DNA from 2 places in the Streptomyces sp. NPDC051776 genome. Region 1 is predicted to be linked to the other one. Evidence: riboswitches for the same ligand, from Rfam matches in the RefSeq annotation. Region 1 holds a riboswitch; the other holds the start of a gene.
The links. A riboswitch is a leader RNA that binds a small molecule or an ion and turns the genes downstream of it on or off. The one in region 1 is predicted to bind thiamine pyrophosphate.
Positions count from the first base shown of each region.

Region 2: it holds a riboswitch for thiamine pyrophosphate, as region 1 does, so the genes downstream of both, thiO (glycine oxidase ThiO) here and thiC (phosphomethylpyrimidine synthase ThiC) in region 1, are expected to answer to the same signal.

Region 1 covers NZ_JBFAYQ010000002.1:249,751-257,083, forward strand. The annotation lists gene AB0M26_RS03125 (cupin domain-containing protein) at 1-92, shown strand, start outside; gene AB0M26_RS03130 (DUF5326 family protein) at 238-450, shown strand; gene AB0M26_RS03135 (YibE/F family protein) at 422-1,735, opposite strand; TPP riboswitch at 1,877-2,034, shown strand; gene thiC (phosphomethylpyrimidine synthase ThiC) at 2,027-3,805, shown strand; gene AB0M26_RS03145 (hypothetical protein) at 3,977-4,411, opposite strand; gene AB0M26_RS03150 (hypothetical protein) at 4,950-5,555, opposite strand; gene AB0M26_RS03155 (hypothetical protein) at 5,715-6,665, opposite strand; gene AB0M26_RS03160 (metallophosphoesterase) at 6,845-7,333, opposite strand, start outside.
Region 2 covers NZ_JBFAYQ010000006.1:99,270-106,602, reverse strand. The annotation lists gene AB0M26_RS07690 (SRPBCC domain-containing protein) at 1-424, opposite strand, end outside; gene AB0M26_RS07685 (thiazole synthase) at 599-1,375, opposite strand; gene thiS (sulfur carrier protein ThiS) at 1,696-1,896, opposite strand; gene thiO (glycine oxidase ThiO) at 1,893-3,113, opposite strand; TPP riboswitch at 3,125-3,216, opposite strand; gene AB0M26_RS07670 (FAD-dependent oxidoreductase) at 3,401-4,612, shown strand; gene AB0M26_RS07665 (Rv2175c family DNA-binding protein) at 4,722-5,087, shown strand; gene thiE (thiamine phosphate synthase) at 5,815-6,477, shown strand; gene metF (methylenetetrahydrofolate reductase [NAD(P)H]) at 6,622-7,333, shown strand, end outside.

The DNA of each region.
Region 1 (7,333 bases):
TCGTCTATGTGCCGGCCGGTGTCGCCCACAAGTTCCACCACATCAGCGAGGACCTGCGCGTCCTGGTCGTCTTCTCTCCTCCTGAGAGCTGAGTCACGGGCCCGGTTCCCTAGGGGGCCGGTCAGGGAAGGACCGGGGGCCCGCGGCCGCCCGTACGCGACCCGGCCCACCTAGCATCGAAGACAGCAACCAGTTCCCGGACGGACCGGGAGCGAAGAAGCGGAAGCAGGGACGGACGTGGCGGTCAAGGAGATCTACGCGGGTCTGCCGTGGTGGGTGAAGTGGGTGGCGGTGCCCTTGCTCGCGCTCCTCGTCTTCGGCGGCCTGATACTCAAGGTGCTCGGTGTCGTCATCGCGCTGCTCTTCAAGCTGCTGGTGTTCGTCGCCCTCGTCGCCGGACTCATCTACGTGGTGCGGAGGTTCACCTCGTCCTCCTCCGGCGGCCGCTAGCGGCCCGGGGGCGGACCTTCGCACCCGGTGCCGGCCGGTCGGCGGAGACGACCAGTGCGGCGAGGACAGTGGTCACCGGCACCGACGCGACCAGCCCGATGCTGCCGACCAGGGTCCGTACGATCTCCTCCGCGACGATCTCGCTGTTGGCCACGGTCGACACATCGCTCCGGGCGACCGAGAACAGGAGCAGCAGCGGCAGCGCCGCGCCCGCGTAGGCCAGGACGAGGGTGTTGACCACCGACGCGATGTGGTCCCGGCCGATGCGCAGGCCCGCGCGGTAGAGCTGACGCACGGTCATCGTCTCGTCGGCCTGCTTGAGTTCCCACACCACCGACGTCTGCGTGACCGTCACGTCGTCCAGGACTCCCAGCGAGCCGATGACGACACCGGCCAGCAGCAGGCCGCTCAGGTCGATCTCCGGATAGAGGCCGTGGATCAGCCCGGTCTCGTCCGAGGTGTTGCCGGTGAGCTGTGCCCAGCCGATGAAGAGCGACCCCAGCAGCCCGATCAGCAACAGGGAGACCAGTGTGCCGAGGGCGGCCACCGACGTCCGCGCGCTGAGGCCGTGGCAGGAGTAGAGGGCGATCAGCATGATCGTGCTGCTCCCGACGATCGCCACGATCAGGGGGTTCGAACCGTGCAGGATCGCCGGGAGGATGAAGAACGACAGCACGGCGAAGCTGACGGCGAGGGCGATCAGCGCCATGAGTCCCCGCATCCGGCCCACCACCACGACGGCGAGTGCGAAGATCCCCGCGAGCAGTGCCATGGGGAACCCGCGGTCCACATCGGTGACCGAGTACTGCAGCTCTGGCGGGGCGTCAGGCGCGTACGCGACGACGACCCCTTGGCCGGTGGTGAGTTGGCGCGGTGCGCCGGGCTCCACGATCTCCTGGAACCTCCGGCCCGCGTCCCTGCCCGAAGTCACCTCGACCGTCGCGCGCTTGCAGGTGCCGCGCGCCGTCTGCCCGCCGCCGGGCTGCCGCTGCGAACCATCGGCCGGCGGGGGCTGCTGCGGCCGGGCGTTGACCTCCCTGCAGTCGACCTCCTCGACCTTTACGACCCGACCGGACTCGGTCTGCCGGTCGAAGCCGAGTCCGGACCGCTCGTGCTCGGGGACACCGCCCGGCCACAGCACGATCAAACCGGCCAGGACAGCCGCGGCGAACGGGATCAACACCGCGGCGATGACCTTGCGGAGGTGCTGGGAGACGGGCGCGGCGGGCCCGTGGCTGTGGCTGTGGCTGTGGCTGTGATGGTGGGGCTCGGGCTCGGGTGTCACAGCCCGCATCATCGCAAAGACGGCTGACCGCGCGATGCCCCGCCGTCCGCTTCGCATCCGCAGCCTCTCCGACCGGCCCTCGGCTCCGCCGTGGGAGTCCCCCTTTTCCCGTCCCGGAACCACCCGTTACGGTGGTGGCGCCTTTGCACACGCGGGAGCTCGGAGCACCGGGCTGAGAGGGCGCTGACCTCCGTACGGGGTGTCCGGCCGATGCCGGGGACCGTCCGCGGAAGCCGCTGCGTCGACCGCCGAACCTGTTACCGGGTAATGCCGGCGTAGGGAGTAGGTCTCATGACCATTCACGATGCACGCACGTCTGCCAGCAGCGACTCGTCCGAGATCGGCTGGCACAAGGACTACGTGACCGGCTCGCGCCCGGACTTGAGGGTCCCCGTGCGGCGAGTGCACCTCACCAACGGGCAGGACGTCACGCTCTACGACACCTCGGGCCCGTACACCGACCCCACCCTGGAAACCGATGTCCGGCGCGGCCTCGCGCCGGTGCGGGAGAACTGGATCATCGCCCGGGGCGACACGGAGGAGTACGCCGGCCGGCCGGTGCGTCCCGAGGACGACGGCATCAAGCACACCTCGCCGCGCGGCGGACTGCGCAATCTGGACGCGGTCTTCCCCGGCCGCCCGCGCCTTCCCCGGCGCGGGCGCGACGGCAGGGCCGTGACCCAGCTCGCGTACGCGCGCCGTGGCGAGATCACGGCGGAGATGGAGTACGTGGCGCTCCGCGAGAAGGTCTCGCCCGAGGTCGTCCGTGAGGAGATCGCCGCCGGCCGCGCCGTCCTCCCGGCGAACGTGAACCACCCGGAGATCGAGCCGATGATCATCGGCAAGCGGTTTCTGGTGAAGGTCAACGCCAACATCGGTAATTCCGCGGTCACTTCGTCCATCGAGGAGGAGGTGGAGAAGATGACCTGGGCGACCCGCTGGGGTGCCGACACGGTCATGGACCTCTCCACCGGCCGCAACATCCACACCACCCGCGAGTGGGTGCTGCGCAATTCCCCCGTCCCCATCGGCACCGTGCCCCTCTACCAGGCGCTGGAGAAGGTCGACGGCAAGGCTGAGGAACTGACCTGGGAGATCTACAAGGACACCGTCATCGAGCAGGCCGAGCAGGGCGTCGACTACATGACGGTCCACGCCGGCGTCCGTCTGCCGTACGTCCCGCTGACGGCGCGCCGCAAGACCGGCATCGTCTCGCGCGGCGGCTCGATCATGGCGGCCTGGTGCCTGGCCCACCACAAGGAGTCGTTCCTCTACGAGCACTTCGAGGATCTCTGCGACATCCTTGCCTCCTACGACGTCACGTACTCGCTCGGCGACGGCCTGCGGCCCGGCTCGATCGCCGACGCCAACGACGAGGCGCAGTTCGCCGAGCTGAAGACGCTCGGCGAACTGAACCGGATCGCCAAGGCCCGCGGCGTGCAGACGATGATCGAGGGCCCGGGCCACGTCCCGATGCACAAGATCAAGGAGAACGTCGACCTCCAGCAGGAGATCTGCGAGGAGGCCCCGTTCTACACGCTGGGCCCGCTGACCACCGACGTCGCGCCCGCTTACGACCACATCACCTCGGGCATCGGCGCGGCGATGATCGCCTGGTGGGGCACGGCGATGCTCTGCTACGTCACGCCCAAGGAGCACCTTGGACTTCCGGACCGGGACGATGTGAAGACCGGCGTCATCACGTACAAGATCGCCGCCCACGCGGCGGACCTGGCGAAGGGGCACCCGGGGGCGCAGGAGTGGGACGACGCGCTGTCGGACGCGCGTTTCGAGTTCCGCTGGGAGGATCAGTTCAACCTGGCCCTCGACCCGGACACGGCCCGCGCCTTCCACGACGAGACGCTCCCGGCGGAGCCGGCGAAGACCGCGCATTTCTGCTCGATGTGCGGCCCGAAATTCTGCTCGATGAAGATCAGTAGAAGCATCACCGAGCAGTTCGGCGGAGACGCGGCCGGGGCGACGGCGGAGGAGGTCGCCGAGGGGATGCTCCAGAAGTCGAGGGAGTTCGCGGCGAGCGGGAACCGGGTGTACCTGCCGCTTGCCGACTAGGAGGGCAGTCCGGTTGAGGCCCTTCCCCCTGGGCGGGCCTCAACCAGGTCCGGGTCCGCGCTCCGTGCCCGTAGTCACGAGCTGTGCCCGCGTCGTCGACTTTCTGAGCGCCGCCGTCGTCCACCGCTTCCTGACCTGCTCACCTCGGCCGGACCTGAAGGTCGATGACCTTCACAGGATCATTCGTGAAGGTTCGCACTCCGCGTTCCCGCGCGAAAGCGCTCCCCGAGTCCTGAGCATTGCCCTGGAAGTCTCGGCAACGTAGGCGAGGACGAAGACGCCTTCGGCGATCAGACTGAGGATCCCGTAGGGCGGTTCCCAGTCCTCTTCATGGAAGCCGGGCAATCCGACGGTGCGGGACAGGAGGAAGCCGACGAACATGCCGGCCGTGACCAGCGTGCCGATCAGCCATGCGGGAGTCGAATTCCGCCGGGCCAGGCCTCCGGCGGTGTAGAGCAGCGCGAGGCCGCCGACCAGGAAGAGGATTCCGACGTAAGGCATTTCCTCCAGATATTCCGGGGTGAGCAGGAGATGGATTACCGCGGTTGTGAGAGCGCACAAGGCGGCTGTTCCTCGCAGCGCAATGCTGATCGCAGAGGAAGTCATTCGCACTCCTCGGGGAATCTTTGGCGGCGAGCACGCCGTCGATCTGTGGATCTGGTGGGATAGGCGACCAAAGGGCAGTGGGCGGGCAGCGCCTGCGCAGCGCCGCTGCACGGTTTGCCGCGGCGACGGGGGCCCACCCGGTCAGGCGGGGGCCACCGGAGAGCGCAATCTCGTGCGGGTAGTGAATCTGCCGCGGGGGAGGGAGGGCTCGAAGCTGTAATGCGAAGGGGGCCATGGCAGCGTGCTCCTGATGAATCGGCGGCCCGAACGGCCGCGTCCACTTCCAGGTTGGACGTGCGCTGCACCAGGACTCGCTCACGTTCTCTTCAGAACCGGTAAAGATCTACCGGCGAGGGCCCGATGGTGCGCGCGGCAGGGGCTCACCGGGCCGATTCCGTGTCCGATCGTGGAGCCTGAGGAAAGGGCCGCGGCTTCGAGGCCAACCTCTCCACCACTCAACCCGGTTGCAGTGATCCGCATGGGCACGAAAGGGGAGGAGCCCCTGGCCGTACGGCGATCGCAGGACCTGGCCGGCGGGTCAGGACGTCAGAGCGGAGAGCGCCGCCTTCGCCGCGGTGATGGCGCCCTTCTCCATCTCCGCGGCTCCCGGCGCCTTCTCGTTGTCGAAGTCGGCCCCGTTGTAGGTCACGGTGACCAATGCGTTCGCCTTCCGGACGACGACCGTGACCTCGCGGGTCTCCTGGCCGTCGTCCTCGGTGAGTTTCGAGCCGACCGACGCCTCGTCGCCGAGGCCGCCGGTGTCGCTGGCCAGCTCGCGGTTGTCGTAGATCGTGCGAGCGGATTTGTCGTCGGTGACCTCGAACGTCACATCGAGCCAGCGGTAGTCGAACCCTTTCAGCTTGTTCCAGGCGCAGCCCGTACGGCGCTTGGGGTCGCTCGTGTCGAGTTCCTTGCCCTCCGCCTTCGCGCCGGGGACCAGCTCCTTCACCGTCGCCGCGGGAATGGCCGCACACGCGGAGGGGGCCTCGTCGATCGCAGGCGCGGCTGTCGCGGTCCGCTCGGGGCCGGACGCGGGCGCGTCGGAGCGGGCCTCCTCGGCGGGGCGGGCCATGGCCCAACCTGCCGTGGCGAGCACGGCGACCGGCAGGAGCCGGGCGGTCAGCGTCAGATGCAGAGACGGCACAGCGGCGTTCTCTTCGGTCGTGGGGGTGCGACCCCATGAGATTGCCATACGAATCCGGCCACGAACAGACGTGCCGGGCACCCGGTACGACGCGGCCGGTTGGAGGCCTCGGAACGGCCGGGGGCGCGCGGACTCCGCGTCGCCACCGAAACCCGTCCTCTACGTCGGCTCGTGCTCCGGCCCGCCGTACTCCGGGCTCGTGTAGCCGGGACTCTCGAACGAGGGGCGGGTCGAGGTCTCCTCCGGACCGCCCTCCGTGCTGAACGCCGGCCGCGAATAGCCCAGATGGGGCGTACGGTGCTGCGCCTCCGCGCCGCCGTGCGCGCTGCCCTGTCCGCCGTGCGCGCTGTCCTCCGCGCCGCCGTACTCGCTGCCCTTTCCGCCGCCCTGCGCGCCCTCCCCGCTCCTGCGGGCCGGGGCCGCCGGGTCGGCCAGCGCCTCGCGGAAGAACGGCAGGACGCCGCGTTCCAGCAGGGCCTGCCGCCATGCCTCTCTCGCACGGCCGAGCTCCAACGCTCGTTCGTCCTGCGCCGAGGCGCGCAGCGAGCTGGAGCCGTTGCGCAGCGCGGTGAGCAGAAGGCCGGCCATGGCCAGGACGACGCCGCCGGCGGTCAGGGCCACGAACACCCAGCCCGTATTGATCAGCGGGGCGGCGGCGGGCTCGTCCGCGTCGACGGCGCGCAGCACGTAGCCGACGAGTAGGAAGATCACGGCTGCGATGGCGGCCAGCAGGGGAGCGAGGACGCAGACGATGGCGACGAGACCCGCGCCCGTGGCCTCGGCCGGACCGGTCATGGCCGCGGCGAGCCCGATCGCGCCGCCGCCGTCCTGCCCGGTGGCGGTCCCGGACTCCGTGCCGTGGACCGCATCGGACGACGGCGAGCGCAGCTGATCGCGCAGTTTGACGTAGTCCTGGTACTCGGCCGCTGCGCAGGAGGATATGGCGGCGGAGGCGGCGAGCGCCATGGTGCGCAACTGCTCGGTGTTGAGCCGGCGGCCCACTTCGGCCAGATCCGGCCGGCTGCTCGCCGTGCGCAGCGCCTCGCCGAGGATCCGCTCGAACTCCGGGCGGTCCTCGGGAAGCAGATGCGGAGCGCTGTTCATGTGCATCCCCCGGTGCTCCGTAGGCCTGCGTGCCGGCTCTCACCGGGCAGTTGGGCGGAAACGGAGGAGAGCCTGCTACGGATAAGCCGATGGTAGAGCGGTTACGGCGCAGGGTGACAGGGGGTTTCCGGAAAATGCCCGCTTCGCGGAGGCGACCTGTGCCCGTATGTCCCCGTCCGTAATCCTCAATCGCTCAACGGCAGTTGAACGACGAGCAGCTTTCCGGCCATTGTGACCCCGCCGTCCATGGCGATGGCGAGCCCGTCGGCGTAGACGTGCGGTCCCTGGACGTCCGGCCCCGCGCCGTCCTCGGCGTCCTCCGAACCCACCTCGCCGAGCAGGTACGGAATGGGGCTGTGGCCGTGGACGATGCGCCGGCCGCCGTACCGCGACAGCAGCTCGTGGACGGCCTGCGGCCCGGATTCGTCGCGGAAGGCGAAACGCTTGGTGAACTTGCGGAAGAGATCCCAGCATTCGTCCGCGTCGTTGCGCTGAAGGATCTCGGTGACCCGGTCGTTGACCGCCTCGATCGAGTCACCGAACTCCAGGTAGGCGGTCGTGTCGGAGTGGACGAGCAGGTGCGCGTCCTCCTCGGCGATGGCGTCCAGCCGGGACATCCACTGCAGGTGGTGGTCCTCCAGGCGCTCCATGTCGCTGCGCTGGCCGCCGTTGAG
Region 2 (7,333 bases), on a different contig from region 1:
TGGCGCCGAGCTCCTCCAGCGCCGCCGTCCACGCCATGCGCGCGTACTCCGCGTGCTGCGCCTTGGCCTCGTCGGGCATGTCGAGTGCCTCGATCCCCGTCTCCGCGACGATGACGCGGGTGCCCTCGCCCTCCGGCGCGAGCGTGAACTCGACGAGGGTCGCGTCGCCCCGCTCGGGCGGCCGGTCCGGGCTTGTGGCCAGCCGGAAGACGAAGCGGGTGGGTGCCTCGACCAGCTCCACGCGCGCGTGGAACTCCCCGTGATCGTCCCAGCGGAAGCGCAGTGCTCCGCGTGGGCGCAGATCCACCTCGGCGCCCCCGAAGGCGTACCAGGTCCGGATGTGCTCCGCGGTGGTCAGCACCCGCCAGACCCGCTCCACCGGGGCGGGGACGTACGCCTCGCGCTCGATCAGGTCGACGCTCACAGGCCACCTCCGGTCTCCGGTCTCCGCCTCGACCAACGCTAGTGCGCCCGGGCCGCCCGGGCCGTACCGCGCGCGTGGGGCAGGCCGTTCCGGTGTGGTGGTCCGGGAGTGCGGGGGCCGGCCCGGCTCGCGGCCGGAGCCGGGCGGCAGGGGCCGGGCGGCAGGGGCGTGCCGCTACCCGAATGCCGGCCGCTCCGGGTCCAGCACCGCGACTCCCTCCACCGGGGAGGACGCCTCGGCGAAGTGGCGCCGCGGGATCCGGCCCGCGCGGTGCGCCAGCCGCCCCGCCTCGACCGCATGCCGCATCGCCTCGGCCATCAGTACCGGTTCCTGGGCCCGCGTCACGGCGGATGCGAGCATGACCGCCGCACAGCCCAGTTCCATTGCGAGCGCCGCGTCCGAGGCGGTGCCCGCCCCCGCGTCGAGGATCACGGGGACGTGCGCCCGCTCGGTGATGAGCTGGAAGTTGTGCGGATTGCGGATGCCGAGTCCGGAACCGATGGGGGAGCCCAGCGGCATGATCGCGGCGCAGCCCGCGTCCTCCAGCTTCCGCGCCAGGACCGGGTCGTCGTTGGTGTACGGGAGCACGGTGAAGCCGTCGTCGACCAGGATCTCCGCCGCATCCAGCAACTCGACCGGGTCGGGCAGCAGGGTGCGTTCGTCCGCAACGACCTCCAGCTTGATCCAGTCGGTGCCGAGCGCCTCCCGGGCCAGGCGGGCGGTGAGCACGGCCTCGCCCGCGGTGAAGCAGCCGGCGGTGTTCGGCAGGACTCGGATGCCGAGCCGGTCCAGTACGGAGAGCACCGAACCGTGCACCGTCGGGTCCAGGCGGCGCATCGCCACCGTGGTCAACTCCGTGCCGGAGGCGACCAGCGCGCGCTCCAGCACCTCCAGGCTCGGCGCACCGCCGGTCCCCATGATCAGCCGGGAGCCGAACGTGGTGCCGCCGATGGTGAGGGCATCGGCGCCCGGGTCGGCCCCGGCGCCGCGGCCCCCGGTTCCATGGGTCCCGGCGGTCGGGTCCACGGTTCCGGCGGTCGTGTCCCTGGTTCCGGCGGTCCGGCTCCCGGTTTCATGGGTCCCGGCGGTCGGGTCCCCGGTTCCGGCGGTTCCGTTCCTGGCGCCGGCGGTCCGGTCCCCGGTTCCGGCGGTTCCGTTCCTGGCCCCGGCGGTCCGGTCCCCGGTTTCCGCGGTTACGGTCCCTGCGGCCCGGGTCCCGCGTCCGTGGTCGTACGCCCCGCTGCGCAATTCCGTGTCGGTCATCGTCCGGATCAGCCCCCCTGGACCGCGGTGAGCACCTCGACGCGGTCGCCGTCGCCCAGCGGCGTGCCGGCCCACTGGCCGCGCGGCACGACGGTCTCGTTGAGCGCGGCGGCGACACCGGAGGGCGCGGTGGTGAGGGTCGCGACCACCTCGTCGAGGGTGGTCCCCGCGGGGACGTCCCGCGGCTCTCCGTTCACCGAGACGGTCATACGGTCAGCTCCTGGAGTCGGCGGGATGCGGACGCGAAACGGCGGGGGGTGAACGGCCGGGCCTCCTCGGGGAGTTCACCGGTGGCCAGCACCTCGGCCATCGCATCTCCCGTGACCGGCGTGAGCAGCACACCGTTGCGGTAGTGCCCGGTCGCCAGATGCAGTCCCGGCAGCTCGGTCGGCCCCAGCAGGGGGGCGTTGTCCGGCGAGCCGGGTCGAAGCCCCGCGCGGGTCTCGACGAGTGGCAGTTCGGTGAGGCCGGGCACCAACTCATGGGCGTCCCGCAGCAGTTCGTAGACGCCGCCCGCGGTGACGGTGGTGTCCCAGCCCAGCTCCTCGCTCGTGGCGCCGACCACCAGCTCGCCGCTCTCCCGCGGTACGAGGTAGACCTGCCCGCCGCGCACCACGGCCCGTACGGTCCGCGACAGGAACGGCGCATACGTGTCGGGGACGCGCAGCCGCAGCACCTGTCCCTTGACGGGCCGCACCGGCGGCACCACGTGCTCCGGCACCCCGTCGAGCCGTCCGCTCCGGCTCCCCGCCGCGAGGACGGTCTGCTCCGCGGCGAGCTCGCTGCCGTCGTCGAGAACCGCGCCCGCGGCCCGGTCGCCCAGAACCGTGAGCCTCCGGGCACAGCGGCGGTGCAGCTCCACACCGGCGCGCTCGCAGGCCCTGACGAGGGCGGCGGCGAGGCGGCGCGGGTCGGCCTGATGGTCGCCGTCCACGCGCAGGCCGCCGCGGACGCCCGGGGCGAGCATCGGCTCCAGTCGGCGGCACTCGCGCCCGGTCAGCCACTGCGAGTCGAGCCCGTACCGGAGCTGCAGCGCGTGCAGTTCGCGCATATGGACGCGATCGTCGGCGTCCAGCGCGATGGCGAGAGTGCCGCAGGCGCGATAGCCGATGTCCAGTCCGCTCGCTTCCCGCAGTTCGGCCGCGAAGTCCGGATAGCGCTCGGCGGAGGCGAGGTTGAGGCCGAGCAGGGTCTCCTCGCCGTAGTGGAGTTCGGTGACGGCCGCCAGCATGCCGGCGGCGACCTGGGCGGCACCGCCGCCCGGCGACGGATCGGCGACCGCCGTGCGCAGACCGCGCTGGGCGGCACGCCAGGCCGTGACGAGGCCGATGATCCCGCCCCCGACGACGAGGACGTCGTAGCCCGCGGACGCCGGTGCGTCCCGTCTGCCGGAACCGCCCGAACCGGTGTTGTCGGATGCGTGCATGGGCGCCTGGCCCCTCCCTTCGCCGGCATGACCCGGATCAGGTTCGTACGGTCGGAGGCCGCCCAGCCTCCCTCTCAGCCCGGTGCGTCCGGGCTCCCGCGAGTGCTCTCGGTCCGCCACCATAGTCCCTGGCTCCGACAGCGAGTAAGGGAGTGGCGCCCTGTGTGGACGAGGGGCGTCCGGCCTCCGGCACAGGCCGTCGTACGTGATGCTGTGTCAGAGATCTCGGTGCGCGCGTCTGCGGCTCGCCCTCGTCGCCGTCCTAGAGTGATCGTGTGAGCGATGACATGCAGCGAGAGCAGCGAGTCGTGATCGTCGGCGCCGGCATGGCCGGGGTGCAGACCGCGGTCGCTCTGCGCGAACGTGGCTGGAGGGGCTCGATCACGCTGCTGGGGGCCGAGTCGCACGAGCCGTACGACCGGCCGCCGCTCTCCAAGGCCGTGCTGCTCGGCAAGGCCGACGGTTCCGCCCTCGAGGTCGACTTCCCGGCCCTGGGCATCGATCTGATGCTGGGCCGCCACGTGACCGCGCTCCGCCCGGAGCAGCACGTCCTGGAGACCGTGGACGGACCCGTCCCGTACGACACGCTGGTCATCGCCACCGGCGCCGAACCTGTCACCCTGCCCGGCACCGAGGCCGAACCCGGCGTGTACGTGCTGCGCACCCTCGACGACGCGGAACGGTTGCGCCCCGTGCTCGAGGGCCGGCAGGAGGTGGTGGTGGTCGGAGCGGGCTGGATCGGCGCGGAGTTCGCGACCGCGGCACGCGAGGCCGGCTGCCCGGTGACGGTCGTCGAGGCCGCGGACCGGCCGCTCGCCGGGGCGCTCCCGGCGGACGTCGCCGAGCACATGGCCGCCTGGTACGCCGACAGCGGGGCCCGGCTGATCACCGGCGCCAGGGTGGCGGTGGTCGAGGCGGGCGCGGTGGTGCTGGAGGACGGGCAGCGGCTGCGCGCGGACGCCGTGCTCGTCGGTGTCGGTGCACGCCCCACCACGGCCTGGCTGACCAACTCCGGTGTGGAGCTGTGCCCCGACGGCTCCGTGCGCGCCGACGAGCGCCTGCGCACCTCACAGCCCGATGTCTACGCGGTGGGCGACTGCGCGTCCTTCCCGTCCGGCCGCTACGGGGTGCGCCTGCTCGTACACCACTGGGACAACGCGCTCCAGGAGCCGCGCACGGTCGCCGCCAACATCGTCGGTGAGGAGACGGGCGGCTCGGTCTACGACCCGGTGCCCTACTTCTGGTCCGAGCAGTTCGGCCGGTTCGTCCAGTACGCGGGGCACCACGCCGCCGCCGACGCCACGGTCTGGCGGGGCGACCCGACGGGCGCCTCGTGGTCGGTCTGCTGGCTGAGCGACGGAGCCCTGGTGGCGCTGCTGGCCGTGGGCCGGCCGCGGGATCTGGCGCAGGGGCGCCGACTCATCGAACAGGGCGCTCGGATCGATCCGGAACGGGCCGCGGACCCGTCCGTACCGCTCAAGGCGGCGGTCCTGCGCTGAGGGCGGGTGCCCGGCTCCGGCCCTTGGCACGAGCCGTGGCAGCAACGATCGGCCCCGCCCGGCCGCGCTCTGCTACCGGCTGTCAGCCAGGGATGGCAGGCTGGTGTCCGTGACCGAGATTGACAGCAAGACCGATGCGCTCGTTCCCGCCTGGCTCACCCTCCCCGACGCCGCCGAAAGACTGGGCGTCGAGGTGACCCGTGTCAGGCAGCTCGTCAAGGAGGGGCAGCTCATCGCGGTCCGCCGCGGCGAGAACCGGGTTCTGCAGGTGCCGGCCGAATTCATCGGTGCAGGCAAGGTCGTCAAGGGCCTCGCAGGGACGCTGACGCTCCTCAAGGACGACGGCTTCACCGACGAGGAGATGCTGGAGTGGCTCTTCACGCCGGACCCGACCCTGCCCGGCACGCCCGCTCAGGCGTTGCGCGAGAACCGCGGCACGGAAGTGAAGCGTCGCGCCCAGGCGCTCGCCGTCTGACCGTGCTGCGGGAACCGGAGCGCTCGGGTCGCGGAGCCTGAGCAGCACCGGCGTCGGTACGCCCGGCCGCACGACGCCGGAGCTTGGACGCCCGGGCTTCACCCGGCCCGGGCGTGAAGTACCGCTTGGCCGGGGTGTGGTGGCCGCCGGTCCGGGGCGCCCGCCCGTAGGTGAAGTACCGCCTGCCCGGGGTGTGGTGGCCCCCGGTCCGGGGCGGCCGCCCGCGGCGTGAAGACCGCTTCCCCACGGCATGGGTGGCCCCCGTGCCCGCGGCGTGAAGACCGCTTCCCCACGGCATGGGCGGCCCCCGTGCCCGCGCTGTGAAGGCCGCCTGCCTGCAGCGTGGGGGGCTCCCTTCACCCGCGGCCCGCCTGCCGCGGGTGAAGAGAGCCCCGCCTGCCGCGGGGTGAAGGGAAGCCCCGCCTGCCGCGGGGCAGGGGAAGCACGCACCGCGGATCCGCCCGCCGTCGCGGCCACGCGAGCAGCCTGCCGCGTACGGCGTGCCCGTTCCCGTGCCCGCCGTACGCCGCCGCCCGGGGCAGCCGGGCGGAACAGCAGCCCCTCGGACGACGACCTGCGTACCGCAGTACGGCAGCCCGATGCGCATCGCGGGATGGCGCAGAGAGGCGGCCGCCGCAGCCGCGCCTCGTCGCCCCGGCCTGCGACCCCGTACGGTGTACGGGCCGGGCCTCCGGCCCGCACACCGCCGACCCGGGGAGGGGAACCCATGGCCGCCGCAGCTGCCACCGCCCGCGACCAGCTCGCCGACGCCCTGCTCTACCTCTGCACCGACGCGCGCAAGAGCCAGGGCGACCTGCCCGAGTTCCTGGACGCGGTCCTGGCCTGCGGGGTGGACATCGTGCAGCTCCGCGACAAGGGCATGGAGGCCGCGGAGGAGCTGGAGCATCTCGAGGTCTTCGCGGACGCCTGCCGCCGCCACGGCACGCTGCTCGCGGTCAACGACCGGGCCGATGTGGCTCACGCGACCCGGTCCGCCGTACTGCATCTGGGCCAGGGCGACCTGCCCGTGCCCGCCGCTCGCGCGATCCTCGGCGACTCGGTGGTCATCGGGCGCTCCACGCATGCTGAGGCCGAGGTCGACGCGGCGGTCTCCGAGCCCGGCGTGGACTACTTCTGCACCGGGCCGTGCTGGCCGACCCCCACCAAGCCCGGACGCCACGCCCCCGGGCTGCCGCTGGTGCGGTACGCGGCGTCGCTGGGGTCCGTACGGCCCTGGTTCGCGATCGGGGGGATCGACGCGTCCAATCTGGACCAGGTGCTCGACGCCGGGGCGCGACGGGTCGTCGTCGTCCGGGCGATCACGGCCGCGGACGACCCGGCGGCGGCCGCCGCGGATCTGGCGAAGCGGTTGCGCGAGCGCGGAGCGTAACGCGGGGAGGGCAGGGCGTCACCGCGGGCCCAAGCGCGGTGCGTAACCGGACGGGCTGTCCGAGTGGTGGACAGGACCCGGGCCAACCGGGCATATCGTCGGCTTTTGTTGGGGCTGTGCCCGGCCGCTGGTTAACCTGCCCCTATGGCCCTTGGCACTGCGTCCACCAGGATGGACCGCGCGCGTACCGTCCGTGACCTGCTTGCCTCAGGCAAGCGGTCCTTTTCGTTCGAGTTCGCCGCCCCGAAGACGGAGAAGGGGGAGCGGACCCTCTGGAACGCCATCCGCCGCATCGAGGCGGTCTCCCCCACCTTCGTCTCCGTGACGTACGGGGCGGGCGGCTCGTCGCGTGACGGCACCGTACGGGCCACCGAGCGCATCGCGACCGACACCACCCTCACCCCCGTCGCCCACCTCACCGCCGTCGACCACTCCCTCGCCGAGCTGCGCAATGTCATCGGCCGCTACGCCGACGCCGGGATCCGGAACATGCTCGCCCTGCGCGGGGACCCGCCGGGTGATCCGATGGGCGAATGGGTGGCTCACCCTCAGGGGGTCCGTTACGCCGCCGATCTCGTCCGGCTCATCAAGGAGTCGGGCGACTTCTGTGTCGGGGTCGCCGCCTTCCCCGAGATGCACCCGCGCTCCACGGACTGGGACACCGATATCCGCCACTTCGTGGACAAATGCCGCGCAGGGGCGGACTTCGCGATCACCCAGATGTTCTTCTACGCCGACGACTACCTCCGGCTGCGGGACCGCGTGGACGCCGCGGGCTGCACCACGCCGATCATCCCGGAGATCATGCCGGTGACCAACGTCCGGCAGATCGAGCGATTCGCCCAGCTCAGCAACG